Regions from separate parts of the Sporocytophaga myxococcoides DSM 11118 genome, predicted to be linked through region 2. Evidence: riboswitches for the same ligand, from Rfam matches in the RefSeq annotation. Region 2 holds a riboswitch; each other region holds the start of a gene.
What was found. Region 2 has a riboswitch for S-adenosylmethionine ahead of K350_RS0116050 (homoserine O-acetyltransferase family protein). Riboswitches for the same ligand answer to the same signal wherever they lie in the genome.
Positions count from the first base shown of each region.

Region 1: it holds a riboswitch for S-adenosylmethionine, as region 2 does, so the genes downstream of both, K350_RS0100555 (PLP-dependent transferase) here and K350_RS0116050 (homoserine O-acetyltransferase family protein) in region 2, are expected to answer to the same signal.
Region 3: it holds a riboswitch for S-adenosylmethionine, as region 2 does, so the genes downstream of both, K350_RS0100510 (hypothetical protein) here and K350_RS0116050 (homoserine O-acetyltransferase family protein) in region 2, are expected to answer to the same signal.

Region 1 is NZ_AUFX01000003.1:188,472-198,725, reverse strand. It holds gene K350_RS0100580 (hypothetical protein) at 1-1,430, shown strand, start outside; gene K350_RS0100575 (transglutaminase-like domain-containing protein) at 1,438-3,369, shown strand; gene K350_RS0100570 (DUF3857 domain-containing protein) at 3,379-5,349, shown strand; gene K350_RS0100565 (sigma-70 family RNA polymerase sigma factor) at 5,540-6,190, opposite strand; gene K350_RS30600 (hypothetical protein) at 6,448-7,074, shown strand; SAM riboswitch class I at 7,353-7,451, shown strand; gene K350_RS0100555 (PLP-dependent transferase) at 7,563-8,744, shown strand; gene K350_RS0100550 (alpha/beta fold hydrolase) at 8,747-9,547, shown strand; gene K350_RS32180 (hypothetical protein) at 9,655-9,795, opposite strand; gene K350_RS0100540 (type III PLP-dependent enzyme domain-containing protein) at 9,859-10,254, opposite strand, start outside.
Region 2 is NZ_AUFX01000012.1:162,762-173,015, forward strand. It holds gene K350_RS0116035 (efflux RND transporter permease subunit) at 1-2,485, opposite strand, end outside; gene K350_RS29130 (efflux RND transporter periplasmic adaptor subunit) at 2,492-3,541, opposite strand; gene K350_RS31370 (MarR family winged helix-turn-helix transcriptional regulator) at 3,552-4,034, opposite strand; SAM riboswitch class I at 4,664-4,770, shown strand; gene K350_RS0116050 (homoserine O-acetyltransferase family protein) at 4,914-5,951, shown strand; gene K350_RS29140 (AsmA family protein) at 6,199-9,204, shown strand; gene K350_RS0116060 (SprT-like domain-containing protein) at 9,325-10,038, opposite strand; gene fbaA (class II fructose-bisphosphate aldolase) at 10,181-10,254, shown strand, end outside.
Region 3 is NZ_AUFX01000003.1:175,416-185,669, reverse strand. It holds gene argS (arginine--tRNA ligase) at 1-126, shown strand, start outside; gene K350_RS26795 (glutathione peroxidase) at 130-714, shown strand; gene K350_RS0100525 (1,4-dihydroxy-2-naphthoate polyprenyltransferase) at 714-1,622, shown strand; gene fabG (3-oxoacyl-ACP reductase FabG) at 1,713-2,459, shown strand; gene K350_RS26790 (HPP family protein) at 2,523-3,194, opposite strand; gene K350_RS0100510 (hypothetical protein) at 3,275-3,511, opposite strand; SAM riboswitch class I at 3,716-3,824, opposite strand; gene K350_RS0100505 (hypothetical protein) at 4,018-4,434, opposite strand; gene K350_RS0100500 (GyrI-like domain-containing protein) at 4,444-5,232, opposite strand; gene gyrA (DNA gyrase subunit A) at 5,461-8,073, shown strand; gene K350_RS0100490 (tetratricopeptide repeat protein) at 8,179-9,282, shown strand; gene K350_RS0100485 (response regulator) at 9,620-10,093, shown strand.

The DNA of each region.
Region 1 (10,254 bases), on a different contig from region 2:
AGTTAAAAGGAGTCAGATATTTTGATAAATCAGGAAAGCTTATTTCTGAAAATAAAGAAAAAGGTGGTGTTCTAAAATTAAAGTCATTATATCCGGATGGAGTTAATACAATGTCTGAAGGAACGTACAAAGACGGAGAAAGAGATGGGCTATGGAAATATTATGAATTAACAGGTGTTGCCACTTCAGAGGAGAATTACAAAGCAGGAGTTAAGAATGGACCTGGAAAAACTTTTTATTTAAATGGGAAGAAAGATTCAGAATTTAATTATAAGGATGGAGCACTTGACGGGTTTTACCAGGGATTTTATACAAACGGTAAAACGTCTTTTGAAGGATATTATGTCAATGACCGCAAAGAAGGATACTGGTACCGTTATTATCCTAATGGCAAAGTAAGTGATGTTTATTATTACTTGAATGGAGAAGAATATGGGATTTATGAAGATTATTCCACAAGTGGACATAAGAGACTTATTACAGTTCTGAAAGATGGCGTATTCGCTGAAGAAACATTGTTCGATACTACTGGAAAAGCCTATACTACCTGTGCGTTAAAATATGGAACAGGGGATTTTATACAGAAACATCTAAATAATAAACCTTACGTAAAGGCAAAAATGAAGGGCGGGCTATTCCAGGGAGATTATCAAAAATTTTATCCTAATGGAAAACTGAAAGAGAAATACAACTATATAGACGGATTAAAACATGGACCGACCGAAGGTTTCACTGAAGATGGAAAACTTGAATTTAAAGGTAGTTTTTTCCTGGGCAAGAAATCTGGTATCTGGAAGTATTATTATTCAGACGGGAAGACCGTAAGTTCAACTGGCAAATATGTTGACGGATCCAAAGACAGTTTGTGGGTTTGGTATAATGAAGATGGTACGAAGAACAATGAATTTACTTACAAAGATAATAACCTTAATGGGCAAAACGTTTATTACTCGCCTGATGGAAAAGACATTATCTTGTTAAGAAATTTTGAGAATGATGTTCTGGTTTCGTACAACAATATGAAAAACGGTGCTAGTGGGGCACTGATACCAGTTGCAAACGAAACAGCTCAGATTACTGGGTATTACAACAATGGAAACAAAGCCATTGAGTTTACACTGAATAAGAGTATGAGAGAAGGTAAATGCATTGCATATTATTCTTCTGGAAAAAAATGGTATGAAAAAACTTATCAAAGCAGCGAAACTGAAGGGCCTAGAACAGAATATTATGCAGACGGCAAAGTGAAAGAAAAGGCAGAATTTTTTGCGGATGAGCTAAATGGACTAAGGACTACTTATTATCCTAACGGAAATATGAAGTCTTCGGAAAATTATATATTGGGCGTTCTTAACGGAGTTGCCAGATTCTATGACATCAACGGAAAACTTGTGAAAGAAAAAAAATATGTGGATGGTTGGACTTATTAAAAGTAAAATGAATAAATCGTTAAGGAGGACTTTCCTTGTTTATCTGACGTTGATTTGTATTCCTGCAAAAATATTTGCTCAGGATGCAAATTCATTATCCAAACAGTATCCTGACGAATTGGCCATTTACCTGAATAAAAAGAAATCAATCTTTCTGGATATTCAGGCTGATTCCCTGACCATCAATACAGAAAATTATTCTGAAATGATCTATCTGAAAGACAATGCAAATATTCTTTCAGAAAAGGAAATATACTATTCCGGTATGCTTAAGGTTAGTGATGTGGAAGCGAAGTGTATGATTCCTAAAGGCGATGGAGGCTTGAAGACTATAAAAGTAACTGACTTTATTGATGAGGATGTACAGGAGAGAGGTATTTTTTTCAATGATTCAAGGGTTAAAAAATTTATTTACCCGTCCCTTCAAAAGGGAGCAAAATCATCTCTTTTCTATAAAGAGTCCTACCTTGAGCCAAGACTTTTCGGTCCATTCTTTTTCAGCGCTGAGGCATTGTCCTTAAGCTCTGAATTGTCTATTACTTACAATAACAAGATTGAGATCGGATATAAGGTGATAGGAGTAGATGAAAGTGCTCTTGAAAAAAGCGAGATTAAAAAAGGTAATAAAATAATTACAACCTGGAAAATGAAAAACGTTCCCAGGCTTGAACATGATGCTAATGCTCCCAATATAAGGTATTATGCACCTCAGATTATTGTTTACATCAAATCTCTTAATCTTAAAAACGGTACCATTAATTATTCTTCCAACTATAAAGACCTTTATCAGTGGACTTATAATCTTGTAAAGGGCATTAATAAAGATTCGGAAAAAGAGATCAAGGGACTTGTCGATTCTTTACTTGTCGGTGCCAAATCAGACCTGGAGAAATCTAAAAGAATTTTTTATTGGGTGCAGGACAACATCAGATACATTGCTTTTGAAGATGGTTATGGAGGTTTTATACCGAGAGATGCGGAAAAGGTATACAGAAAGAGGTATGGTGACTGCAAAGATATGGCAAACATAACTTCCTATATGCACAAACTTGCCGGCATTCCTGCATATCTGACACTCATTGGTTCAAGAGATATTCCATACGCTGTTTCGGAAGTTCCTTCAAGCTGTAACTTCAATCACATGATTGCTACAGTGAAACTTGATGGAAAATACTATTTTCTGGATGCCACTGGTAAATACCAGTTGCATGGACAGCCTACTTCAATGATTCAGGATAAAGAAGGATTGATAGTAATGGGAAAAGACAGCTGTATGGTGCTTAAAGTACCTTTAATCGACAGAAGCAAGAACAAAATTGTAGATACTGTTCATGTTGATTTTGAAAAAAACAGCTTGAAAGGAAAAGGTAAAAGATATATTGAAGGATATCCTAAAATTACATTTGCCCATGTGTATGGCAACCTCGATCAGGAAGATAAGGTAGACTATTTCAATAGCTTTTTATCTAAAGGAAACAACAAATGCAAAGTAACTAACCCTATTGTTAAGAACGCATCCGAAAGAGAAAAGCCAACTGTTTTAAAGTTCGATTTTCACGTGGAAGATTATTCTTTAACATCGGGTAAGGAAGTGTTTATTAATTTAAATCTCAATAAAGACCTTTCCTCTCTCAACTTCGAATCCTCAAACAGAAAGACGGATTTTGAAGAAGATTATAAATATGAAATGACGGAAGTTACTACTTTTAGTATTCCGAAAGGGTATAAAGTAAAATACATTCCTGAAAACAAAAAAGTTAATGAGAAGGATTTTGGTTTTGATATTCAATATGAATTAAAGAAAGATAAACTGGTGTATACAAAAAAAATATACATCGACTTTCTTATTCTTAAAACAACTCAATTCCCTACGTGGAATAAGATGATTAAAGAATTGAATAAAGCCTATAAAGAAAACATCTCCATTGTAGAAAACTAAACCATCAATATGAATAAGCTTTTTAAAAAAGTTATCTTTTTAGCTATTTTTTGTAATGCAATAACACTATTTGCACAAAAGCCCGAAACTGACAGTTATGATTGGGAAGAAAAGAGGGCCAGGTTTAAGGTAAATGCTGATGATCAGAAAGAGTCTTGTGTTATCTTTAAAAACCATGCTTCTGAAGAGATCTCCTATAATGAGAAAAATGAGCCTTACATTTATTCCGTTCATCACCTTATTGTAGCTGTTAACAATGAGTCTGGAATTGAACAATACAATAAACTTTCAATATCATTGGCGAATGTGATGGATATTGTTGACATCAAAGTCAGGTCAATTAGTAAAGACGGGAAAATTATTCTTACGGATAAAAGTCACATGAAAGAAGTCGAAAACCTGGAGAACAAAGGAGCCTTCAAAGTTTTCGCTGTGGAAGGTGTGGAAGTGGGAAGTGAAATAGAATACATTTATAAGCTCAAAAAATATCCCGCTAACTCTGGAAGAAGATATATTCAATTTCAAAACCCAAGCTACAATTACTCTTTTGAACTAATTGTACCGGAGTTTTTAACCTATGATACTAAAGTTTACAATGGCAATGCACAGGTTAAAGACACTGTTATTGAAAAGAAAAGACACATATCTCTGAAGGTGAATAAAACTAATGCTTTACCTAAGGAAGAATACAGTGACTATTGGGCGAATGTAATGCGTCTTGAATATAAGATCGCAAATAACACGAGCACTGGTAAAACAAAAATCGTAACATTTGCGGAAGCAGCTAAAAGTATATATGCCAACACTCATGTTACAGATTCTAAAATTGACAAACAGGTAGACGGACTTTTAAAGAAAATTAAGCTTGATAAATCTGCTTCGGAAGAGGATAAGATAAAGCTTATAGAAAATCACATCAAAAGTAATTTTATTGTAAATCAAAATGGAGGAAGTGAAAGTTCTCAGATTGATTTTATATTAAAAAATAAATTCGGTTCCAAATTCGGAATGACGAGGTTGTTTATTAAACTCTTCGAAAGAGCCGAAGTAAGCCACAGATTGGCGCTTTCTAATGATAAGACAAGCGAACGATTTGATCCTAAGTTTGAATCATGGGATTACCTTGATGAACAGCTGATCTACTTTGATAAGCTTGACAAGTATATGTCTCCTGTGCAGTTTGAATTCCGTTATCCAATGATTCCTTCATATTTCCTGGGCAATTATGCTATGGTTATCAAGCCTCTTACGGTTGGTGATTTTACAACAGGACTTAGTGAAATCAAGATGATACCTTCTGTTGATTATAAGTTGAATCATGATAACCTCATTATCAATCTGGCTGTTGATCTTGAAAATGACAATTCAACAATCTCAATAGAGAGAAGCTTTAAAGGTTATAAAGCAATGTTTATTCAGCCATATTATGATTTGATTCCTGAAGACAAGCGTAAAGAGCTGTTTGATGAGATTCTAAAAAGCCAGGCTAAAGACGGACATGTTAGCAATGTTACAGTAAAAAATGTAGACAAAAACATATCTCCGTATATTCAGCCAATGCTTATTACAGGTACTTTAAAAAGTGATGAACTGATTGAAAAGGCAGGAGGTAAGTACCTTCTGAAGATTGGCGAAATCATTGGGCCACAGAATGAACTGTATCAGGAAAAGAAAAGAAATACAGAGATCTCTCTTGATTATCCGAATGAATACGTAAGAAAGATTAAATTCGAGATTCCACAGGGATATAAAATTCCGAACCTGAAAGACCTTAATAAGAACATTGTTTTCAAAGACGGAAATGAAAATTCTATGGGCTTTACTTCTACATACAAACAGGAAGGACGAATTGTTACAATCGACGTGGAAGAGTATTACAAAAAGCTTAACTATCCAATCGAGATATTTGAGCAATTCAGAAAAGTAATCAATGCAGCAGCAGATTTTAATAAGATTACCCTGGTTCTTGAAAAAGAATAAGATATCTTAATAAATAATTTAAAGTGCTTATCCGGTAATGCGGGTAAGCCCTTTGTGTTTATTATAGAAAATTTAATCAATGATACTTTGTGACCATAATTGAATTTCACCCATGATCAAGATTGACTATCAATAGTTTTATATTGGGTTCAAGTTATATATAGGTTGGTAAAATTTTTATGAAGAAATTTTACCTGATCATATCAAGCATTTCCATTACTTCACAATAAACAACTTCACTACGATCAGTCGGAAAGATAAATAAATCTGGTAGGTTCAGACTGTCAATGCATAGGTTATCATTCAGAAATGCTTTAGCCCTGATTAATCTGTCGTTGACTTCCTCTTCAGGTATTTCCAGTGATAAAGCAACATCTTGTATATTAGCACTTTCAACTTCAACCATCACATAAACGGATCTCAGGGTTCTGGGCAAACCATCAACAGCTTTTTCCAGTATTTCTTTAAAGCCTATATTGGATACTCCTAAATCAGGAATACTTCGTTTCTTAAAGGCATTGAAGAAATCCTTGCTAAACCAACTCGATTTATTAAGCCTGATAGAAATAATATTTAACAAAATCCTTGTAAGCCAGACAGAAAACTCAATATCTCCTTTAAATTGAGAAAGCCTTAAAAATGCTTTAAGAAAAGTCTCTTTAAGAATATCATCTACGTCTGCGTCATGCCTTGTAACTGACCTTGTAATTCGGAAAAGCCTTAGATTATATTTTTGAATAATAATTCCAAAGAGTTTCTTTTCGCCATTACGAATTTTATCAATTAACTCAAGATCCGTCATAATTTTCCTTATACGGAATTGGAAAAAATATGTAACCATGTGTTAAAAAATATTTGTCTGTTTATAAATTAAAATTGCATTTATTTTCATATTAATGAACAGTAATTACTTAGTATTCACAGCTATAAAAATATGATTAATGAATTAAAAAAATCCTTGTCTATGATGTTTGTAAGCCATTTGGAATGGTCAGATGTTTGTTTAAAAGTGAATTATTGAAAGAATATTCATATCTTGAATTCAACCTAATTTGGTCTAGATTCTATCTTAGACTATTGCATCAACCTATTGAAGTTATGAAAGCTGACTTGTACTTTTTTGTTTTGGCAATTATTGCGGTTTCATGTGCACAAAAGAATACTGAAATCACAGTTGTTACTGATATGCTTGCAATTCAGGATAGTACTCCCAAAGTTGAAAAGCGGATTCAAGAAGACCTTCCTAATGTTCAGTCTCCAATGTTTAATGATAGTATTTTAACGTCATATATCAGTAGTTTAGGACTTGACGAGCAGTATGATATTTCAACTAATCATAATCCCTACATGATAACCGGGTATTTTAATTTGGATGATATTGGGGATACGGCTATTTTATTGCAAGATAAGAAAACTAATAAAGTAGGTCTTTTGATTAAGCATGGAGCATCGAAAGAACATTATTTACTAGGTGCAGGTCAGGAAGTTCTATCTCAGAAATTTGATGATTTTAATTGGGTTGGGGTGTTTCAAAAGGTAAATAAAGGAACAAAGTCGTGCAGCAATATTGATGAAGAAACAGGAGAGATCATGTTAGAAGATGTTCCTGATTCATTAAAAACAACCCTGCCTGCAGATGGTATTTATATTCATGCCTCTGAATCCTGCGGAGGAGGGATAATCTATTGGGATCATGATGAATATAACTGGATTCAACAAGAATAAATAGGATCTATGTTGTATTAAGATTAATAATCTGTTGTTGTGTGCATCTTATGTGGTTAGACTTTTTATCCTGATTAGCTCTTATAATTTACTTTATGGCCCATAATGATGGACAATCATTTCTTTCTTACTAAGCTTTAATTTTCAATATATTATACTTATTCAGGTGGTATTCTTTTCATAAACCTCAAACATAAACCCTACTTTTCCTATAGAGTTATTGTATTTTAGGAATTTCAAAATACCTTTGTATAGAATTACATGCGGTTACTGCATTTAATTTATAAAGAATAGGGAAGAGAGCAGGCTCAATGAACCTATAGCAACCTGTTTCATTTCAAGGTGCTAATTCCTGCCCAATAAGGGAACTATAAATATTACGATGATGAACAAACGATGTAGAATCACCTCAAATAAGTTTTGATAAACCATAACGGTTTGCAATCCTAATTTTCAACCAAATTTTAATCCTGTAATTCACAAAAGCTATGAAATCCATCCAAATAGATAAAATAACACACAGCCATCTCAATGATGCTGCAGAAGATAGTTTACATTTTAATACAACCTGGGATACTTTGAGAAAAATAGAAAAGAAAGTTGCTATTTCTGAATCAGGTATTGAGGCTTTAGCATTTAAATCAATTCGTTCTGCACGATATACACTCATAAAAAACATAGTCGGAGAAAGAAAAAATATCCTGACATTCCATCTTGGTGTATGGGAAATTGAAGCTTTCAAACGAAATGGAATCAAATTGTTCTTTGCCAAAGATTATTCTGATACTAATCTTAAAGATATTATCGCATTAAATAATATCGGTGTGATCTATTTGCAAACAATCGACAGTTTGACATTGGCTGTAGAAGATCTTTCACACATTATTGAACAGGCTCATCAATCTTTGATTCCTGTTATCATTGACAATTCAGCAGGCGGTTTGGGAAAGATATTCAATCCTCTTGAAATAGGAGCTGACTTTGTTATCACTTCGGTTCAAAATTATAGTGCGTTTAACAATACAGCTATTGGAGCTTTTGTGGTACAAGGCTTGAATAGCTGGCAAAAAAAAGATCTATTTCAAATGCTTATTCAAAAATCGTTGCTGGAAGAGCTTAAAGAGCAACGTGAAAAAAACATTGCTCCTGAATTCCTTATAACTGACATAACTGGCGAGCTTATAGAAAACCAGCTCAATATAGAAGAGAAGAAATATAAAGAATATTCTTCTGTTGCTTTTCAACTTGCAAAATGGCTTAATCAACTGGAAACAGTGATGGAAGTGAGTTATCCTGGACTTAAGTCTTCAATATCTAATCTGAATGCCGAAAGGTTTTCTAAAGGTGGATTTGGAAACAGGCTTAAATTCAATTTATGGGATGATAAATTCAGCTTTGGTTTACTAAAGGGATTCTTTGTCGCTGGTAAGCCTGAAGGACTGATTATTGACGTGAATACTACGAACAGAGAGTTTATAATCGAGATTAAGGTTAATAATCTTCAAGTAGTTCTGGAATACTTTCAGCAAGTATTTACTCAGCTAAACAATGAAGTAAACTATAGACTGTATTTGTCAAGACAACTAGAACTCGAACAAGCATTGCAAAAGTTTTTAAGCTTTGGAGTGCCCATCGCATTGATAAAAGAAAAACTAACCAATCAAGTCTGATTATGAGACTATTCAAAGAAAATAAATCTGGAAAGCCCAGCTTATTTCATTTCACTGAAGCAGGCTCAGGAGAGCCGATTTTGCTACTTCACGGTTTGTTCGGAAGGTTGAGCAACTGGCATGAAACGATAAAGTATTTTTCTCAAAAATACAGAGTCATAATTCCAGAATTGCCAGTATATGAAAAATCGTTACCAAAAGAAGGTCTCGATGGATTAGTTGACTACCTTGATAGCTTTATTCAATCCTTGAATCTGGAAAAAGTAACATTAGTGGGAAACTCTCTTGGCGGCCATCTCGCTATACTATATACTGTTAACCATCCTGATAAAGTAGAAAGACTTGTACTTGCCGGAAGTTCAGGTTTACATGAAAATAGCCTTGGTGTTACATATCCGAAGAGAGGATCTTATCAGTATGTGGAAGAAAAAGTCAGAAATATATTTCACAACGAAAGAGTAGCTACCCCTCAGTTAGTTGACGAAGTATACGAGGTCGTTAATAATGTCAGGAAAACCATTAAAGTAATTAAAATGGCCCGCTCTGCTAATACTAACAATGTTGCGTCAGTACTTGACAAAATAAATGTACCTGTACTTCTGATTTGGGGAAAACAAGATAAAGTAACACCTATACATATTGCTCATAGATTTCAAAAACTGATACCAGGTGATGTAACATTACACGTCATAGATCAATGTGGTCATGTGCCTATGATGGAACATCCAGAAGAGTTTAATGGTGTACTTGAAACCTTCTTAATTCAATCTTCAGATTATGTCTTATCAAGTAAAAGAGCTTGATATAGCAATGCTGTACTAGAAATCTTATGAAGAAGTTGAGGAGACTTTAAGATGAAGATTTAAAAGAATAAAAAAGAGCCGTCCCTGGCAGGAACGGCTCTTTTACTTTAGATAGAAGCTTCATCTGAAGTAAATTGCTTCGTTTTTTTAACTTTCGTATCTTTTGAATACGTAGCGCATGTTTCTTCTTTTCTGCAAGCAGATAATAAAAGAACTGCAACAAAGAATAAGTATGGTATTTTTCTCATAATCCAACAAGTTTTTTAGCCTAACCATAATTATTAATCTAACCAGATTCCTTCAGGGATTGTTTAACTCTCGTATCCGAGAATCTTCAGCATTACATTTTTATCTTGTTCAGGAGCAAATAAGGTATCTGTAAAATTGCCGTTTTCATCTTTCTGAATAAGCACATGTTTTGGCGCAGGCACAAGGCAATGCTGAATTCCGCCATATCCTCCTAGTGATTCCTGATAAGCACCTGTATGGAAAAATCCTATTATCTGCTTATTCTGTTCTTGTAGCTTTGGTAGGAATACCATGTTCAGGTGAGCTTCCGAATTATAATAATCCATACTATCACAAGTAATACCACCAATTTTCACTTTGTCGTATTCTTTGTTCCAGTTATTTACAGCTAGTAATATAAACTTTTGATTCAAACCCCATACGTCTGGCAGTGTAGTGATAAATGAACTGTCGATCAT
Region 2 (10,254 bases):
TAGCTTCAATTCCATCACCAATTGTTTTACCAGGAGCAAGTCCGGCAGATACTGTTGCAGATTTATATCTGTTGAAGTGATAAAGTTGTGGCGGACTGTTTGTTTCCTCTATTTTCACCAGGTTGTCCATCTGGACCGGGACTCCATCTTTGTTTTTTACATAAAGCGAGCTCAGGTTCAATGGTTGATCGCGATTAGCCCTATCGAGCTGACCTATAACCTGATATTGTTTTCCATTCATATTAAAATAGCCAAACCTCTGTCCACTAAATGATAACTGAAGCGTTTGGGCAATGTCACTCACAGAAACGCCCAGAGCTTTGGCTCTTTCTCTGTCAGGTTTTACAATAAGCTCTGGCTTGTTGAATTTTAGATTCACATCAAAGCCCATGAACGTGGGATTTTTTCCTACTTCTTCCATAAACTTAGGAAGTACTGCTGACAGTTTTTTAAAGTCAGATGACTGTATAACATACTGGACTGGAAGTCCTGATTTTGCAGCACCACCACCTCCACTGATTGTCTGTTCCTGCACAACGAAGAGTTTTGCAGAAGGGAAGGACTTCAGATTTTTAGATAAGTAATCTGCAATTTCCTGCTGTGACCTGTCCCTGTCATGAGGGTCTGTCAAGGCTATTCTGAAAATGCCTGTGTTCATACCACCGGATCCTGAAAATCCCGGTGCAGTGATGGTCATTGCAATTTTATTCTCAGGTACTGAATCTTTGATGAACTTAGATACATTGTCCATGTAATTAAGCATATAGTCAAATGAAGTACCTTCAGGGGCTGTTGCAGAAACTCTTAGTACACTTCTGTCATCAAGGGGTGCAAGTTCGGACTGAAGATTTCCTTTGATATACCAGATGGTACCAAGTGAGCCAAGAAGTATGGCAATTGCAACCCATCTTATATTCAGGAATTTTCCTAATGAGCGACTGTACGCATTGGTCATTCCTACAAAGAATGGCTCGGACCATTCATAAAAGCGTGTTCTCTTCGTGTGATCTTTTCTCGCCAGTTTTACATTCAGCATTGGCGTAAGTGTAAGAGATACAAATGCTGATATTAGTACCGCACCCGCAACCACAATACCGAATTCCCGGAATAAGCGTCCTACAAAGCCTTCAAGAAATATAATCGGAAGAAACACCACTGCAAGGGTAATGGAGGTGGATATTACCGCAAAGAAGATCTCTTTCGAACCTTCATGAGCGGCATTTAAGGGATCCATGCCCTCTTCAATTTTTTTGTAAATATTTTCCGTGACTACTATACCGTCATCGACTACCAGACCTGTCGCAAGCACTATTGCAAGGAGTGTAAGAATGTTAATTGAAAACCCTGCAACATACATGATAAAGAATGCACCAATAAGTGAAACCGGAATATCTATCAATGGTCGGAATGCGATCAGCCAGTCGCGGAAGAACAGATAGATGATGATAACCACAAGCACGAATGCGATGATCAGAGTTTCCTGAACTTCGAGGATAGATGTCTTAATAAATCTAGTGTTATCGAGCGCAATGTCCAACTTATAATCTTCAGGGAGATCTTTTTTTATCTGATCAAATCTCTTGTGAAACTCATTGGCAATTTCAATATAGTTTGCTCCAGGTTGAGGCACTACACCAAGACCAATCATTGGGATGCCAGATTCCTTCAGCATGGTGTTTTCATTCTCCGCACCTAAAGTAGCTCTTCCGATATCAGACAGCTTTATAATTCTGGTGCCATCGTTTTTAATAATGAGATTGTTGAATTCATCTTCTGTTGTAAGCCTTCCCATAGTTCTTACGGAAAGCTCGGTAGCATAACCTTCAATCTTACCACTTGGCAGTTCTACATTTTCTTTATTTAAAGCACCCCACACATCGGCCGCAGTCAATTGATAAGAAGCAAGTTTGAATGGGTCCATCCAGATACGCATAGCATATTTCTTCTGTCCCCAGATCTGCACAGTACTAACACCAGGTATTGTCTGTAGTCTTTCAAGCACTACGTTTTCTGCATAGTCACTCACTTCTAGCTGGCTTCTGGTATTGCTTTGTAAGGTAAGAGCAATGATTGCATCAGAGTTGGCATCGGCTTTGGTAACAACAGGAGGGCCATCGATATCTAACGGAAGAAAACGAACAGCCTGTGAAACTTTATCTCGAACGTCATTCGCTGCGGTTTCAAGGTCTGCATCCAGGTTAAATTCAACAGTGATACTGCTTGTCCCTGTACTGCTGGAAGAAGAGATGGATCTGATACCGGCGATTCCGTTGATACTTTTTTCCAGAGGTTCCGTGATCTGTGATTCTATAATATCAGCATTGGCACCGGTATAGGATGTCTTTACTGTAATGACAGGAGGGTCAATGGACGGAAACTCCCGCACTCCGAGATATTTATAGCCGATCAGTCCGAATAGCACAATTACTATGGACATCACAGTTGCCAGAACCGGGCGGTTTATACTTACTGAAGAAATATTCATAGCAGTTTACTTTGATAAGGTTATGTTGACCTTCAGGCTGTCTTTTAATTGCATAATACCTGAAGTAATTAAAGTGTCTCCGGCATTCAGGCCATCGGTAATTTGAATGGCAGAGTCGTTACGCACACCAGTTTTCACATTTTTGGAAATTGCATAACCTTGTTTATAAACAAATACTTTTGAGCCGTTTTGCATTGGTACAATAGACTGCGTAGGCGCCATAATAGCCTGAGCATCTTTTTGCAATAAGAGATCAATTTTAATAAATGATCCTGGTCTCAGACTGAAGTCTTCATTGGAAGATCTGGCACGTACTTTTAAAGTTCTTGTAGCCACATCAACCATAGGTTCTGAAGCATATACTGTACCTTGATAAATTTTGTCAGATCCGGTTACAGTAAACTTTATATCTGAGCCTTTTTTTACAAAGGCTCCGTATTTTTCAGGGATGTCAAATTCAAGTTTTATCGGATCGATTTGCTGAAGAGAAGCTATGACTGTGGTAGGAGAGACGATTTCTCCTTCACTTACATATCGAAGTCCGATGATGCCGCTGAATGGTGCTTTAACTTCCGTTTTGCGTAATTGAGCAGATAGTAAGTCAAGATCTGCATTCAAAGTACTTGCCTGGTTGCTGGCAATGTCATATTCTTCCTGACTGATACCGCCAATTTCTAGAAGCTTTCTCTTGCGGTCCTCTTCTCTGTTAGCTAGCTCTTGTTGAAGCTTGATCTTTTTATATTGAGCTCTAAGTTCTTCATCAAAGATTTTTACAAGAAGTGTTCCTTTTGAAACTTTTGCATCCTCTTTAAAATGGATGCCTGTTACTCTTCCGGAAACTTCGCTTCTGAGATCTACTTTTTCATTTGAAAGTATAGTTCCTATAATTTCTATTTTATTATCCACCTCTTCAGGCTTTAGAATTAAGCCAGTGATAGATAAAGGTGGTGTATCTTTTGGTCCACGGATCTCTTTGACCTTCTTGCCAGAGGATGTGCATGACCAGACGATGGCCAAAATAAAAATAGCGGGAAATATGGTGGTTCTGATACTCATCGCTTTGGTTTTACTTAACTTTTTTAATTTTGAGTTTGATGTCTATTTTGCTTGAATGCAGGGCTTTTAGATTATTTCTTATCAGGTCGAGAGTATTGTAGAAAGTATTTATTTCCATTTCGCTCATTCCATTAAAAGCTCCTTGCTCCAATTCTTTATATGTTTTCCGTATTTGAGGAATCAATTTTTTGCCTTTGGCGGTCACTTGTAAAAGATGCTCCCTTCTGTCTTTCTGGTTTATGACTCTCTCCACGAGTTCAAGCTTGGACAAATGATCAAGATTGCGCAAGGTGGTAACTTTGTCGCAATGAAGTAGTTCGGAAAGTTGCTGCTGGGTTATCTTCCCTGAGTTTTCATCCAGAACCAACAACATATAATAATATCTATCCAAACCGGAGCTTTCCAGGTTTTCTACAAGAAATGCTAGGTAATTTTTAGCCAGATCTGTGCAGCGTTTTCCCAGCGGAGGTTCTTTTGATGAAATAATTCTCATTTAAAGCAACAACAATAGTAAATTAAGTTAATTGTTAGCAATATTAACTAATTGGAATTATAACGTAAATAAACAGACTAAAATTTAATTGTTTATCATTGTTCGTCTTTGAATTCCAGGATTTGGAATTCGAAAAATTAGGAACAGCAAATGGGGTATAATAGTTTGGAAAATATTTATTTGAATGCGAAAACTTAAAGAGATGAGTTTATATGTTTTGTGTTTTTATTTTTGCCTATTTTTTTAGGCATAGAAACGACCTTATAGGTTAAAAAGCAGACGATGGCGATTATAAAGAATAGTAGCATAACAAAAAAAATTAAGGTCTTTAGGTATTTATACGTGTTTTTAGAGGGTAAGTAACCTGATTTTTCACGAATTTTATTTCTGTGATATTAAACGATTTATGTAATGAAGAGGCTCCGGATTCCTTATCAGGTCTGTGTTAATATTTTTCCCTTATCCCCTTGTATGTCTACTATAATTAGATTTCTGATTATTAGTAGCTTATAGTGTTTAATTTGAATGCAAATACTAAAATTTGTTACAATTGGTCAATTTGTTTTGTTTTTAACATTTCTCCGATTAATTTTGAACCCTCCAAAGTCAATTACTCTGAACATGTAATTGATTTATAAAGAAGAGGGGAGAGAAAAGGCTCTTTGAACCTCTAGCAACCTATCCTTTTTGAGATAAGGTGCTAATTCCTTTCCTAAGATATTAGGGCATATAAATTAATTATGATGAAGAAATTAATTGAATATTACTACACCTTTCGTTATACCTCTTTCCTTAAGAGTAAAGGCCAGTCTTTTAATTTCCTCTTTATCTGTTGTTAGTTTTGTGCTGAATTTGTTGGTTTAATCTGGAGTTTAAAAAGTGGAAAACAAGACCTTTACATATAAGAATAATTTTGTTTTAGAGTCAGGACAGGTTCTTGAAAACCTTACGATTCAATATTCTACATTTGGAAAACTAAATAGTAGAAAAGACAATGTAATCTGGGTTTGCCACGCTCTTACTGCTAATTCAGAAGTACATACATGGTGGTATGGATTGGTGGGAGAGGATAAATTTTTTAATCCAGAGAAACACTTTATAGTATGTGCCAATATTCTTGGTTCTTGCTATGGAACCAGTGGTCCGCTGGATGTTAACCCTCGGACCGGAAAGCAGTATTTTCTGGAATTCCCGCAGGTTACAATAAGAGATATGGTAAATGCTCATATTCTTCTTAAAGAAGAATTAGGTATTTCTAAAATACATTCTTGTATAGGTGGTTCTCTTGGCGGTCAACAGGCAATGGAATGGTCTATCATAGCTCCTGATACAATTGAAAACCTGATCTTGCTGGCTACAAATGCTTTTCATTCTCCATGGGGAATTGCTTTTAATGAGTCCCAAAGAATGGCAATACAGGCTGATAAATCCTGGCAGGAGTGCAGAGAAGATGCAGGGCAGGAAGGTTTGAAAGCTGCTAGGGCTATAGCGCTTCTCTCATACAGAAATTATAATACTTACGTTTCCACACAGAAAGAAACAGACGACAATAAGCTGGATAATTATAAAGCATCCTCTTATCAGAATTATCAAGGGGTTAAGCTTGTAAACAGATTCAATTGTCATTCATACCTTTATCTTTCAAAAGCAATGGATTCCCACCACGTTGGACGTGGGCGAGGTGGAGCTGAGGTTGCTTTAAAAGCTATAAAATCAAATACATTGGTGATCGGTATCAAAACGGATATACTTTTCCCTGTTTGCGAGCAGATTTTCTTAGCACAAAATATTGTCGGAGCAGAATATCAGGAAATTGATTCTTTGTATGGCCACGATGGCTTTTTGATTGAAACTGAAAAAATTGCAAATATCCTTCAGGATTTTTATAAAAGAAAAACTGCTGCCGGATTGTTCTGATAAATTATTAAAATTAAGCATTAGCTGTTGAAAAATCCTGTTAATCACTATAATCAATCATGTGATTATAACTTCTAATGGCCGATTAGCATTGATATTTTTTTAAATACTTGTTTCCGATTTATTTTTCTTCCTTTAGTCTCTTCCGCAATATCTTTATCCGATAAATCGTATAGAAAAAAAGCCTATCTTTAGGGCTCTTAGTGTTTATACAGAAATCTGACAGAAATCAATTAATTCAATTCAAATGAAAAAAGGTATTCTTATTTTTCTGGGGATAATAGCATTTTTATTTATCCTCCTGTTAACCATTCCATTCCTTTTTAAAGATCAAATCAAAGCTAAAGTAGATGAGCAAATAGCAAAAAGCGTCAATGCTACTGTTGTTTTTGATTCAGATAAATTAGGATTGTCTCTTATCAGAAACTTTCCTAACGTAACTATTTCAATCGATGATTTTGGTATCATCGGAAAACAGGAAGAGTTTAAAGGCGACACGCTTTTCTTCGCTAAGAACTTTAAAGTTGTCGCAGATATCATGAGTGTTATTTCAGGAGATCAGATAAAAGTTAAAAGCATTTATCTGAATAAGCCAATTGTTGCAACATATGTAACAAAAGATGGAAAAATGAGCTGGGACATTGCTATAGCTACTCCTGAAGATACTGTAAAGAAAGCTCCTGAAGAACCTTCAAAATTCAGTATTGCTCTTGACAAATGGGAAATCGAAGATGGTCTTATTATTTATGAGGACAAATCATTGCCCATGTATGCTGAATTGAGAGGCTTTAACCATACTGGAAAAGGAGATATTACTCAGGATATATATGATGTTGAGACATACACTAAGTCTAAAGAGACAGTTGTTATTTTTGATAATGTTGCTTATCTGAACAAACATCAGGTGGAGGCAAATCTTAACCTGAATATTAACATGCCTAAATCCGAGTATAAGTTTCTTGAGAACAATATCAAGATCAATAATTTTGATTTCGGATTTGACGGACTTATAGCTATGCCAGGTGATGATATAATTTATGATCTAACCTATGCAGCAAAGGAAACAGATTTCAAAGACCTGATCTCTCTTGTTCCTGCGGTTTACACAAAAGACTATAATGACCTGAAAGCGGATGGTAAAGTTGCATTTAACGGAATTGTAAAAGGTAAGCAAACAGCAACAACGCTTCCTGGCTTTACCTTCAATCTTAAAATTGATAATGCAAGCATGAAGTATCCATCACTTCCTTCTGCTATCAGCAATATTGTTACAGATCTGAGTGTTGTTAATACTGATGGTATTATTGATAATACTGTTATCAACCTGAAAAAATTCCACATGGATATGGATAAAAATCCTGTAGATGCTCGTGCTCTTGTTGAAGGATTGAATCCATATAAAATTGATGCTAATATACTTGCTAAGGTAAAACTTGATGATGTAACTAAATTCTATCCTATAGAAGGAACTACTTTGAAAGGTCTTTTCGGTGCAGATGTAAAGGTGAAGGGTATGTATAGTGATTCACTGAAACTGATGCCTGTTGTAGATGCGAAAATGTTCTTACAGAATGGTTATGTTAAAACTAAAGATTTCCCTGCTGCATTAGAGCAAATGAGCTTTAACGCTGCTGTGCAAAGCTCTGGTGATATGCCGACATCTAAAGCATCATTGGAGAACTTTAAAATGGTAATGGACGGAGAGCCGTTTGAAATGAAGGCTAATGTTGTGAATTTTGATGACCCTGCCTATGACGTGAATCTGAAAGGAATTATTGATCTTACAAAAATGACGAAGATTTATCCTCTTGAAGATATGACCGTAGCAGGTAGAATCATTGCAGATATTGCAACTAAAGGGGTGTTGTCTGATGTGGAAGCAGGAAGATATGATAAAACTTCTACAGCAGGTACAATGAAGGTCTCTAATCTGAAATATTCAAGTAAAGACTTCCCTCAGGGAATGGCTCTTTCTTCAGCAAGTTTTACACTTTCTCCTGATAAAATGACTATCGATAACATGGATGGTTATCTTGGGAAAAGTGATATCAGCATAAAGGGATTTTTCTCTAATTACATGGGTTATATGTTCGGAAAGCAGGATACGGTCCTTCGCGGAAACATGAGCTTTAATTCTAAGAAATTTGATGTGAATGAATGGATGACGGATGAAGAGGCTACTACTCCTCAAGCTCAGGCCGAACCGGTCGATAGTGGTCTTGTCGAAATACCGAAGAACATTGACTTTTTCCTAGCATCTCAAATCGGAGAAGTTCTTTATGATAATATGAGTCTTAAAGATCTTAAAGGTAACATTATCATGAAAGATGGGATAGCGAGGCTTGAAAATCTTGTGTTCAATTCTCTCGGTGGAAATTTCCTGCTTGCAAAGGGAGAGTATAACACTAAGGATATAGAAAAGCCGTCATTCGATTTTGATATGAAGATTACAGAAATTCAGATTAAAGAGGCTTTTAAAACCTTCAATACAGTTCAGACATTTGCTCCAATGGCAAAAAATATGGAAGGTGTAGTTTCTTTATCCCTGAAGACAAACGGTCTAATGGATAAATATATGAATCCGCTTTATCCTACAATGTCTGGAGCTGGAACCCTAGCAATACCTAATGCTACGATTAAAGATAATCCTATTCTTGCTACAATGAGCAAGCTTACTATGGTAAAAGAGCTTAATCCGCTTGGAGTTAAAAATGTGATTGCTAATTTCAAGATTGAAGGAGGTAAGTTAAAAGTTGAACCATTTGACGTAAATTCAGGCAATTTCAAGATGAATATTGGCGGTGCTTCGGGCTTTGACGGAGGTCTTGATTACATTGTAAAAATGGATGTTCCGGCTGGTGCTTTAGGTTCTGCTGTAAATTCTGCTTTAGGAAAGATTACAGGACAGTCTTCATCAGGCTCAGAAAACATAAAACTTGATCTGAAAATTGGCGGTACCAACAGCGATCCCAAAGTTGGTATAGCTGGCAGCAGCGTTCAGGAGCAAGGGAAAGAGCAGGCAAAAACTGCTGTTGAAAACAAAGTAAAAGAAGAGATCAAGAACAATGCTCAGATTCAGGAAGCTCAGAAAAAAGCAGATGAGGCGAAGAAAGCTGCAGAAGAGAAAGTAAAAGCAGAGCAAGAGAGAATTAAGAAAGAAGCGGAAGAAAAGCAGAAAGCAGAGCAGGAAAGACTGAAGAAAGAAGCTGAAAAAGGCGTTAAGGATCAGCTTAAAAAACTTCCTAAATTTTAATCAGAATTATAATCAAACTAAAAGAGGGTGTTTCCAAAGGAAGCAACCTCTTTCTTTTAGTTATAAGTTGTAAGTTTTAAGAAAAGAGGCTTACAACTTACTACTTATAACTTACAACTTTTATATTTCCACCAGAGCAACTTCAGACACATAATAGCTCTTTCCGCTCTTGCATTCTTTGCATATGTACCTTGTCCGATTAAGTTTTCCTTTTATAAAGAATTTTCTTCCAAGTCGGAATCTTTGCCCTTCCGTAAGTTCCGATAAATAGACAAGATTGTCATCCTTATCAAATTCTCTTAAAGCCATCATCAGATTGGTATCTGAGCAAGTGGAAGCTTTAGGGTCTGCGATATAATCTTTTAATGCCTTCGACAAGGAGGTAGGGAAATCATGCCTTTCGAATATAGGTATTAGTAATTCAGAAAAGATTGCCTTCCATTGATCTCCGTGAGGCTTTATCCTGTTCCCATAACGGATCTGTGCTTTGAGGTGTGCCACTTCATGCAGATAGGTGACAAGAAATGAATAGGGGTTCAGGTCATGATTAAGCGTTATGGTGTGTTCCTTTGTCCTGGGATCATATCTGTAATCTCCGAGTTTCGACTCTCTTCTCCGGGCCAGCCTGAAGTAAAAGTGATTCTCATACCATAGCTTGTAACAATATGAAACTGTTCCTTTCGGAAGATGCTTTTCAAAAACTGTAATAAGAAGATTATCCTGCATTTTAGGTCTAAATAGGATTTTAAAATAAGAATTTGCAGGAACACTGGCTGGGGAATGTAAGGATTTTTTATTCCTGGTAATAATGGGACTTTTCCGCTTATTTTTCATACCCTTTTTTTGAAATTACATGCCAGAACAGGAAAAGTTTTACAAAAAATGGTCTAAATTTTCAACTTATCGTGTTTTCATGATATAAGAAAGCTTTAAAATTGTTATATTAGCTCCTTAAGAATTTTTAAATTAAATAAGTATGGTTGAAAATATAAAAACATCCGCTCTAAAAGGTGTTGTAGTAGGAGATCAGGTTCAGGAGATTTTCGAAGC
Region 3 (10,254 bases), on a different contig from region 2:
GTATCAATTTTCTCAGAAGAAAAGAAAGAAGCACTTGCCTTCAGAATAGCATTTTCTTTCGCTGTAGCCAAAATAATCAATAGAGGGATGCAGTTATTAGGAATAGAAGTACCTGAAAAAATGTAAATTATGAAATTATCACTTAAATTTTCTTTTGTAGTTTTAGCTTTAACATTCATATATGTTCTTCCTGGGTGTGGGCAGATAAAGTCTAAACCTTTGGATGGTAAGGATGCTTTCTTTTCATTCTATTCCCTTAAGGCTTATACTTTGGAAGGAGATTCAATAGACTTTTCGAAATTCAGAGGGAAAAAAGTTTTAATTGTAAATACTGCATCCAAGTGTGGCTATACACATCAGTATGCTGAACTTCAGAAACTTCACGAAACGCATGGAGATAAAGTAGTAATCCTCGGATTTCCTTCTAACGATTTCTTTAATCAGGAGCCTGGGAATAGTACCCAAATCAGGGAATTCTGCACCGCAAATTATGGTGTAACCTTTCAAATGATGGAAAAAGTTACAGTAAAAGGAAAAGGACAGCATCCTGTATTTGAGTGGTTATCTGTAGCAGATAAAAATGGCTGGAACGATCAGGCTCCCAAATGGAATTTTTGCAAGTATTTAATTAATGAAAATGGTGAATTGGTGAAATTTTTCCCTTCCGGATCTACACCTATGGGTTTTGAAATTACAGAAGCGATCAACAAATAATGAGTTCAATAAAAGCATGGGTATCGGCATTTAGGTTAAGGACACTTCCTCTGGCTCTTTCGAGTATCATCATGGGCAGTTTCCTTGCCGCCAATGATGGGAGCTTTAAACTTTTAATCTGTCTTTTGGCAATTTTAACTACAATATTCCTCCAGATATTGTCAAACCTGGCTAATGATTATGGAGACTCCCAAAATGGTGCTGATAGTGTCTTCAGAAAAGGGCCTCAAAGAGCTGTACAATCGGGTAAAATATCACCGGAAACAATGAAAAAAGGAATGTATCTTTTTGGATCTCTTTCATTATTTAGTGGCGTAATTCTTTTGGTAAATGCTATTTCATTTTCCTCGTTGGGTACATTTGGCTTTTTCCTGATATTAGGTATCCTGTCAATTGTAGCAGCCATTAAATATACAGCAGGAAAAAATCCTTATGGTTATGCAGGTCTGGGAGACATTTCTGTATTTCTATTCTTTGGACTTGTTGGTGTCGGAGGTTGTTATTATCTGCATACACATACATTGGATTATAAAATATTATTGCCTGCTTTTGCCTGCGGCTTTTTCTCAGCAGCTGTATTAAACATCAATAACATACGTGATATAGAATCCGATAAGCTTGCAGGAAAATATTCTATTCCAGTAAGGTTAGGTAAAGGAAAAGCTAAAATTTATCACTGGTTTCTACTTATAGGAGGTTTCGGCTCAGCATTTACATACATTCTTCTAAATGAAAACCATTCAGTAGGAAAGTGGCTGTTCTTATTAAGTTTCCCTCTGATATTAATAACCGGAATAAAAGTTACCAAAGAAAATGAATCAGAAAAAATTGATCCTCAATTAAAACTCATGGCTCTTTCAACGTTAGCCTTTGTAATACTGTTTGGATTAGGCTTATTAATGTCCTGAAGCTGTTAATAACTATATCATATTCCTCTTTCTATTTCACTTATTTTTTCTGTATTTAAGCTTTATATTTTATTATAAATTTTTCGGTGTGTGAAGAAGCTAGAAGGAAAAGTTAGTATTATTACCGGAGGAGCCCAGGGTATTGGCAAGAAGACTGTAGATAGATTTTCATCCGAAGGTTCATCTGTTATTATTTGGGATATAGATATTGAAAAGGGTAATGAAACCCTTAAGGAAATAAAAGCAAATGGAATGGAGGATGTGACCTTTATGGAAGTGGACACAACTCGTTTTGCTCAAGTAGAAGAGGCTGCAAGAAGTGTTTTTGCATCAAGAGGACAAATTGATATTCTCATTAACAACGCTGGCATCACCAGGGACGCTGCTTCGATGAATATGAGCATTGAACAATGGCAACAAGTTATAGACCTGAATCTCACAGGTGTTTTTAACTGTACCAAAGCTATTGCTCCTTATATGGTTCAAAAACAATTCGGCCGCATCATTAATACATCGTCATTGGTAGGTATTTATAGTAATTTCGGTCAGGCAAATTACGCTGCAGCCAAATCAGGACTAGTGGGTATTACTAAAGTATGGGCAAGAGAATTAAGTAGACACGGAATTACTGTAAATGCAGTTGCTCCTGGCTTTATCGAAACCGAATCTCTGAAAAATGTACCGGAAAAAATCGTTAGAAGTATTAAAGATAAAATCCCGGTAGGGAGACTGGGTAAGCCTGAAGATGTTTCAAACGCCTATATATTTCTTGCATCAGAAGAAAGTTCGTATATAAGTGGATCAGTACTTACAATAGATGGAGGTTTTGTTTCATAAAGCAGAAAGCGGAAAGGTAAAAGCATCGTAACTTTTAGCTTTTACCTTTCCACATTCAGCTTATTAAACAGTCTCATACTTTTCCTCAATAACGACTTCTTTTAACTTTTCACTTTCAATTTTTAACTTTGGACTTTTAGCTTTCCGCTTTCCACCTTTATTCACGGGATATTTGCGTCCTGAAAGGTTGTTAAATACCATCGCAATTGCAAATAGAATAATAACTCCGGTGGCGACAGGAGAGACCACATACCAGTATCCCAAAGCTTTTATTTTAGCAGAGCCAATATTAGCAATCAGAGCAGTTGCACCTCCGGGAGGATGCAGAGTTTTGGTCATTTGCATTACCATGATACTAAGTGAAACTGCCAGAGTAGATGAGAACCAAAGCGTGTCTGGTAATAATTGAGCCACAGTCACCCCTACAAGTGCTGAAAGTATATGACCTCCAAACAGATTCCTTGGCTGAGATAAAGGGCTGTTAGATACTCCATATAATAATACGGCAGAAGCTCCGAAAGATCCTATTAAAAATATATGATCCTGAACTTCGAATATCTGGCTGTTGATGAGACCAATAAGTCCTATTCCGCAAAACGATCCAAGGAAAGTCCATAAAAGATCACTCTTATGCAACATGGTTTCCCGGTACATGACATATTTGGCAATTCTGAATTTTCGTGAAAGGTTAATGTTGGGTGTACTTTTAAATGGTTTCGATATTTTAATTTTCATTTTAAGGTTAAACCGAATAAAAACGAAGGGCTGCTTCAATTTATATGAAGCAGCCCTCAAATTTATCTAAAAACCAGGAATTAATTCAGATTCCAGGTGCATTGTTTTAGCGGAGATTGACCAGCCACCGCCTGGTCACATTTATAATTAACCATTTCTGAAATTGTCAGATAGGTTTCGTAAGTCAATCCAGGTGTTTCGTTAAAATGATACAGATTAACTGAATATACAGGATTGCAAACTTCGTTATTTTGAGAATTAGAAATTCCAGCTGTGAGTGCCAACGTCTTAAAATTAATAGAAATAGTTTTTGTCATGGCATTAAGGGTTAAATTGTTAAAGGATTGATTTAAACCTGTTACTACAGGAAATTAGCCAAAGCCAACTACGAAAGCTTACAACAACAATAACTGTTGTTATATGCATTTAACGTAATGGCAAAACGAAAGTTTACTGAAGAACCTTGTCCTTTAGTTACTTTTTCTTTTGAATCTCTAAATTGGGCTGTATTCATAAGTGTTAATTTATATGTGTTCCGAAAATCGAAACTAGGATTTAGCACCTTACATTTTTGGTGGCAGGTTGCTAGAAGTTCTCAGAGCCTATTCTCTCCCTTCTTCTTTATAAATCAACTACACACGGTAGGTGATCGCATTACAAATATATGCTACTGGAAATTTTGTTCCAAATAGTTTAACAAAAATAAATTAACCGGTGAATTTATTAAAAAATAATATCCTCAGTCCGGCTGTGATTACCAAACTGAGGATCAGGTAAATTGTTATGAAAAATTTTAATGATGCACTGTTTAACTACATCATTATCAAAGCTTTTCTATGAATTCAAATAATTCGCTTTTAATGCTTTTCATTTCCTTATAAAAACCGTCAACTTTTTCAGTAAGGTCTCGATGCCTTTCTCTATATGCTTCATCATAGTCTTTGGGGCGGTTTTGCATTATTCCAGCCAAATACATTTCATGAGCTTGGGTTTGCATGAAAAGATGTTCCAGCCAGTCATTATGCATTTTACTTAGAATTTTTTCATAATCTCTCAACTCCTCCTTATCATCTTCTGATCTCACTTTCAGAAGTTGCTTATTGATCAGATTCTTAAAAAAACGTATCTCATCCTTCCACAAATCCATTTCACTTAACCATTCTCTGGTCTGTTGATGTAAGACCTCAAGGCTTCCTTCAAGAAGGTAAGAGGTTTTTGGGGATTCCAGTAATTGTGTCATAGCCAACTATTAAATTATTTGAGATATTTTAATTTCTGATACAGGAAATCTTAAAATTGTCACCAACTGATTTGACTTTAAGTCTTCCGGATTTTCAAAATATATTTCATGGTATTTACCAATGAATTCCAGATTTTTACTTTTTGCAAAAGAACGGACCTTTTCTAGAGATTTTTTTCCTTCTGTTCGGCCACCTTTAAATGATGTCTGCAAACTCAAGCCCTCAGAAAGGCGATTTAATGTAATAGACTGGGTAAAAGACCATTCTGGGTTCTCTTCCAAAACCATTTTCTGTGACAAGCCAAGAATGTCTTCGTTGATTAATGCTGGCTCATTGATCATAATTGCCCATTTCCAAATTGTATCCATGTTAAAATCAAATGGTCTATCATCTTTCCACCACAAAACTTCAACAGGAGTGATTCCATTCGCACAAATATTAACCATTGGAGTCTTGGCAGATAAAATTTTTCTAGCATATTCATCAACTTTGAATAGAGTTAATGCTGCTTGCAAAAAATGCATATCAAATATCGCCGGACCTTCTCCATAAAGAGTGAAATAATTAAAATCAGGTACTTCTACCAGTCTAACTTCCTCTATAGAAGGATCATATAAATGCTTGTCCAGATCAATCAAAGCCTCCATTTTATTATATTTTGCATTCAACTTAAATCTTATAAAATTCTGTTCTTCAGAAATTTCAGACTGTTCCTTTCTACATATATAAAAAGCATAAACCAGAAGGTATTTGTTCCATTTAAAATTTGGGGCTAGGCTTACCTTCAGTATAATCAAATTGAAAATCTTGAAAAACTATTGTGTTGTATTGTGCTAATAACCAATACATATCGTTTATTTACTTAAAGTAGTGATTGCATATTGGTTCCATTATCAAAAAAACAGAAAGAAGAAGATCTGAATGTGTATAAATAAAAGCCAAATTTAGGATGCCAAATTGTGGCCATTCACTAAAAATACTTATCTTGCTACATTAAAAAATCCTAATTTCCATTTATAATATCTATGGCTGAAGGCGAAAACATAATTCCTATTAACATTGAAGATGAAATGAGGGGAGCTTACATCGATTATTCGATGTCGGTTATCATTTCAAGGGCATTACCAGACGTAAGAGACGGATTAAAACCTGTACACAGAAGGGTGCTTTTTGGAATGTCAGAATTAGGTGTTAACTGGAACAAACCTTATAAAAAATCCGCAAGAATTGTTGGTGAGGTACTTGGTAAATTCCACCCTCACGGTGACGCATCGGTATATGATTCCATGGTTCGTATGGCACAACCATGGTCATTGAGATATATGATGGTCGATGGACAAGGAAACTTCGGATCTATAGACGGTGATTCTCCTGCGGCAATGAGGTATACTGAGGCTAGATTCAAGAGAATCGCCGAAGAAATGCTTTCTGATATAAACAAGAATACAGTAGATTTTCAACCCAACTTTGATGATTCCCTTGAAGAACCCACAGTTCTTCCTTCAAAGGTGCCAAATCTTTTGATTAACGGAACTTCCGGTATCGCTGTTGGTATGGCTACCAATATGGCGCCACATAATCTACGTGAAGTTGTGGATGGTGTTTGTGCATATATTGATAACAATGACATCACAATTGAGGAGCTGATGGAATTTGTAAAAGCTCCGGATTTTCCAACAGGAGGAACCATTTATGGTTATCAAGGAGTAAAATCGGCATTTGAAACTGGTCGTGGAAGAGTTGTAGTGCGAGCAAATGCCACTTTTGAAAATACTCCTACAGGAAGAGATATGATTGTTGTCCACGATATTCCATATATGGTCAACAAGGCCTCAATGGTGGAAAAAACGGCACAATTGATTAATGAAAAGAAAATCGAAGGAATTTCTGATATCAGAGACGAATCAGATAGAGAAGGGCTTCGCATCGTATATGAATTGAAAAAAGATGCTATTCCAAGTATCGTTTTAAATAATCTCTATAAATACACTCAACTTCAATCATCTTTCGGGGTAAACAACGTTGCTCTTGTCAATGGCAGGCCAATGACAGTAAATCTGAAAGACATGATCAGACACTTTGTGGATCATCGTCATGAAGTGATAGTCAGAAGAACGAAGTTTGAACTGGAAGAAGCTGAAAAACGTGCACATATTTTACAAGGATATCTGATTGCCCTGGATCACCTTGATGAGGTAATAAAGTTGATCAGAAACTCCAGAGATCCTGAAGAAGCTAAAAAAGGTTTGATGGAAAACTTCGGAATGTCTGAAATTCAGGCTAAAGCTGTCCTTGAATTAAGACTTCAGCGTTTAACAGGCATGGAGCGTGACAAAATCGTTAAGGAATACGAAGAAGTTATGGCTTTAATTGCAAGGTTAAATGAAATTCTTAATAGCCAGGAGCTCAGAATGCAAATCATCAAAGACGAGTCTCTTGAAATGAAAGAGCGTTATGGTGATGAAAGGAGAACTCAAATCGTACATTCTGCAGATGATATTGACATAGAAGATATTATCGCGGATGATGAAATGGTTATTACAATTTCACACGAAGGTTATATTAAGCGTACACCATTAACAGAATATCGTTCACAGGCCAGGGGTGGAGTCGGATCAAGGGGAGCTGTTTCAAAAGAAGATGATTTTACGGAACATCTTTTTATTGCAACGATGCACAATTACCTTCTGATTTTTACAGATTCAGGAAAAGTCTTCTGGCAAAAAGTTTATGGAATACCTGAAGGAAGTAAAACATCGAAAGGTCGACCAATTCAGAATCTTATCAATGTAGAGAAAGAAGACAAAGTACGAGCGATTATTAATATAAAAACGTTGGTTGATGTCGATTATATTAATAATAACTTTATCATAATGGTTACAGAAAATGGAACCATAAAGAAAACTTCCCTTGAAGCATTCTCCCGACCTAGATCCAATGGTATACAGGCTATTACAATAAACGAAGGCGATAAACTTTTAAATGTAAGGCTTACCAATGGTAATAATGAAATTGTTATAGCCCTTAAATCTGGTAGAGCAATCAGATTTAATGAAGAACATGTTCGTCCAATGGGTAGAAATGCAGCAGGAGTGAGAGGCGTAACTTTGGCTGACGACGAAGACAAGGTAATTGGTATGGTTTGTCTGAGCTGCTCTGATAATAACCTTCTTGTTGTATCAGAAAAAGGATATGGAAAACGTTCTGATATCGACGACTATAGAGTTACCAACAGAGGAGGAAAAGGAGTTAAAACTCTAAACATTACTGAAAAAACAGGGAAATTAGTAGCAATAATGGATGTTTCGGATAAAGATGAACTGATGATCATCAATAAATCCGGAATTATAATAAGAATGCCAGTTGCTGCACTTAGAATTGTCGGAAGAGCTACCCAAGGAGTTCGTTTAATAAAGCTAAGTGAAACAGATGAAATAGCATCTGTTGCGAAAATTGAAAACCTTGGCCCAACCGAAATTTCGCCAGAAACGACCGATGCTATAGCATCTGAAATCCTGGAAATCGAATCTGAACTTCCTGATGTAGATTCTGAACTTCCAAATGCTGATGCTACTGAAGAGTCTCAGTCTGAAGAAGAAGAGGATGATGACAATGATAATGATAATGATAATGAATAATGGATAATTGATATTTACAAATGCCGGAATTATATTCCGGCTTTTTTTTGTAAGTCACACATAAACAGTTTTTTAACTATTTAAATCTAAAGAATTGATTTAGCTATGAAAAGAATCTTATTTAGTATCATATTAACAGGCTCTTCTCTAATCGGAGTTGCTCAGAACTCTGCTGTTACCAATGCAATCCTTTATCATAAAGATGGAGATTTGATAAAAGCAAAACAGGAAATTGACGAAGCTAGTCAACACGAAAAAACTAAAGCAAATGCAAAAACCTGGTATTACAAAGGGTTAATATACCAGGATATAGCAATGAACCAAAAACCGGAAGTAAAATCGGCTGCACCAGAGGCACTTCAGACTTCCTATGAATCATACAATAAAGCTGTAGAGTTGGATCCTTCTAAAGGCGAATATTCAAAAATGTCTTCAGCAAAACTACAGGAAATCTGGGGCTTGTTTATAAATAAAGGCTTTTCAGAATATGAGGCCAGTAACTATAAACAGGCAATCACAAGTTTTGAAACTGCCCAGAAGATTAAACCTGCAGACACTCTTGCTTACATTAATGCAATTTATGCAGCAGAACAAGTACACGACATGAATGTCATTAAAAACAGTGTGGTTAAACTTAATTCTCTCAACTATAAAAGCCCTGTTCTTTATTATTACCAGATTACAATTGAAAACGAAATAGAAAAAAGTCCTGAAAAGGCTCTTGCAACTGCCAAAAAAGGTCTTGTTGATTTTCCAAATAACAAAACCATACTGGAACTTCAAAAAAATCTTTACTTACAAACAGGTAAAGATTCAGAAGCTACTGCTTCTATTGAAAATCTGGTTAAGAATAACCCTAATGATATAAATCTTCTTAATCAGCTTGCAGTATTATATGGCAAAACTGATACAGATAAAGCTTTGCAGACTTATGGTAAGGTATTAGCCATTGCCCCAAATGATCTGATAGCCAATTTTAACACTGCTGTTATCTATTATAATACAGGAAAGGAAAAACACCAGAAACTTGGTACCCTTAGCGTAGGAGCTTATCAGAAAGAAGGTAAAGCTCTTGAAGCTGAAATCGATGAGTTATTCAAGAAATCCCTGGATCATGCACAAAAAGCAATAGCAAAAGCAGAAGACCCGAGTGACAAGCAACAACTTGATGTGCTAATCAATGAATTAAACAAGGCTATTAAAAAATAAGGGGTAAATCGGACCTTAAGTTACAATACCTGAAAGCTATCTTTCAGGTATTTTTTTTGGATTTCGACAAGGATATTTATTCCACTTTTACCGATAACAAACTGAAGTTCAATTGTATTTTTTCTTTAAATAATTTACCTTGCTCCGACAAAATTGAATAAAAACAGGATTATTAGTTAAAATTCTTTCTAAAATCATATATATTCTTCATTAAAATCAAATTAAAACTTGTTAATTTTGACTCTTATCCATTAATTTTACCTCTTTATCGAATTTCCCTATGTAACTATACTTTAGTTTATTTCGTAAAAATACATTGAAACCTTCCAATACCGTTATGCAAAAAATTGACCAGGTAATTATTGTAGGCAAAAACAGCGACTTCACTAGTCGCATAAAATCTTCCATTGAATCCTCTGGAATGGCCGACCAAGTTAAAATGGCTCTTAATGGAGGACATGCATTCTTATTTCTAGACCACCTTCATTTGGGCAGAAAGTTAAAAGAATCAAAAGTATTGGTATTGCTAGACATGGACACTCCAATTGTGGATGGATGGGATTTCTTAAAAGATTATGCGCATGCTTCAAGACTTGAAAAGGAAAATGTAATTATAGTTATATTGAACGAGCATCTTTCTAACGAAGAAAAAAGCAGAGCAAGTAAAATGGGAGCCAATTATTTCTTGTTTTCCTCATTCACAATTAATGCTCTTACATATATTGTCCAGAAACATTTCTTTAATAGTACTGTCAGAAAAATCAGGAATTGTTACGAAACATTCAGACCATTGAGATTAGGAGCAGCTTAATTCTATCAAAGTTTTGAATTATCATCTGATTATTTTTTTAACTTCAAATTGTGTCAATCAGAGATACTAAGGCACAACTCCATCGGTATTGCCGATTCCTGTTATTTCTAATTTTGAATTAATTAAATAAATTATCTTATACTGGTAAGTAAGGCAATTTA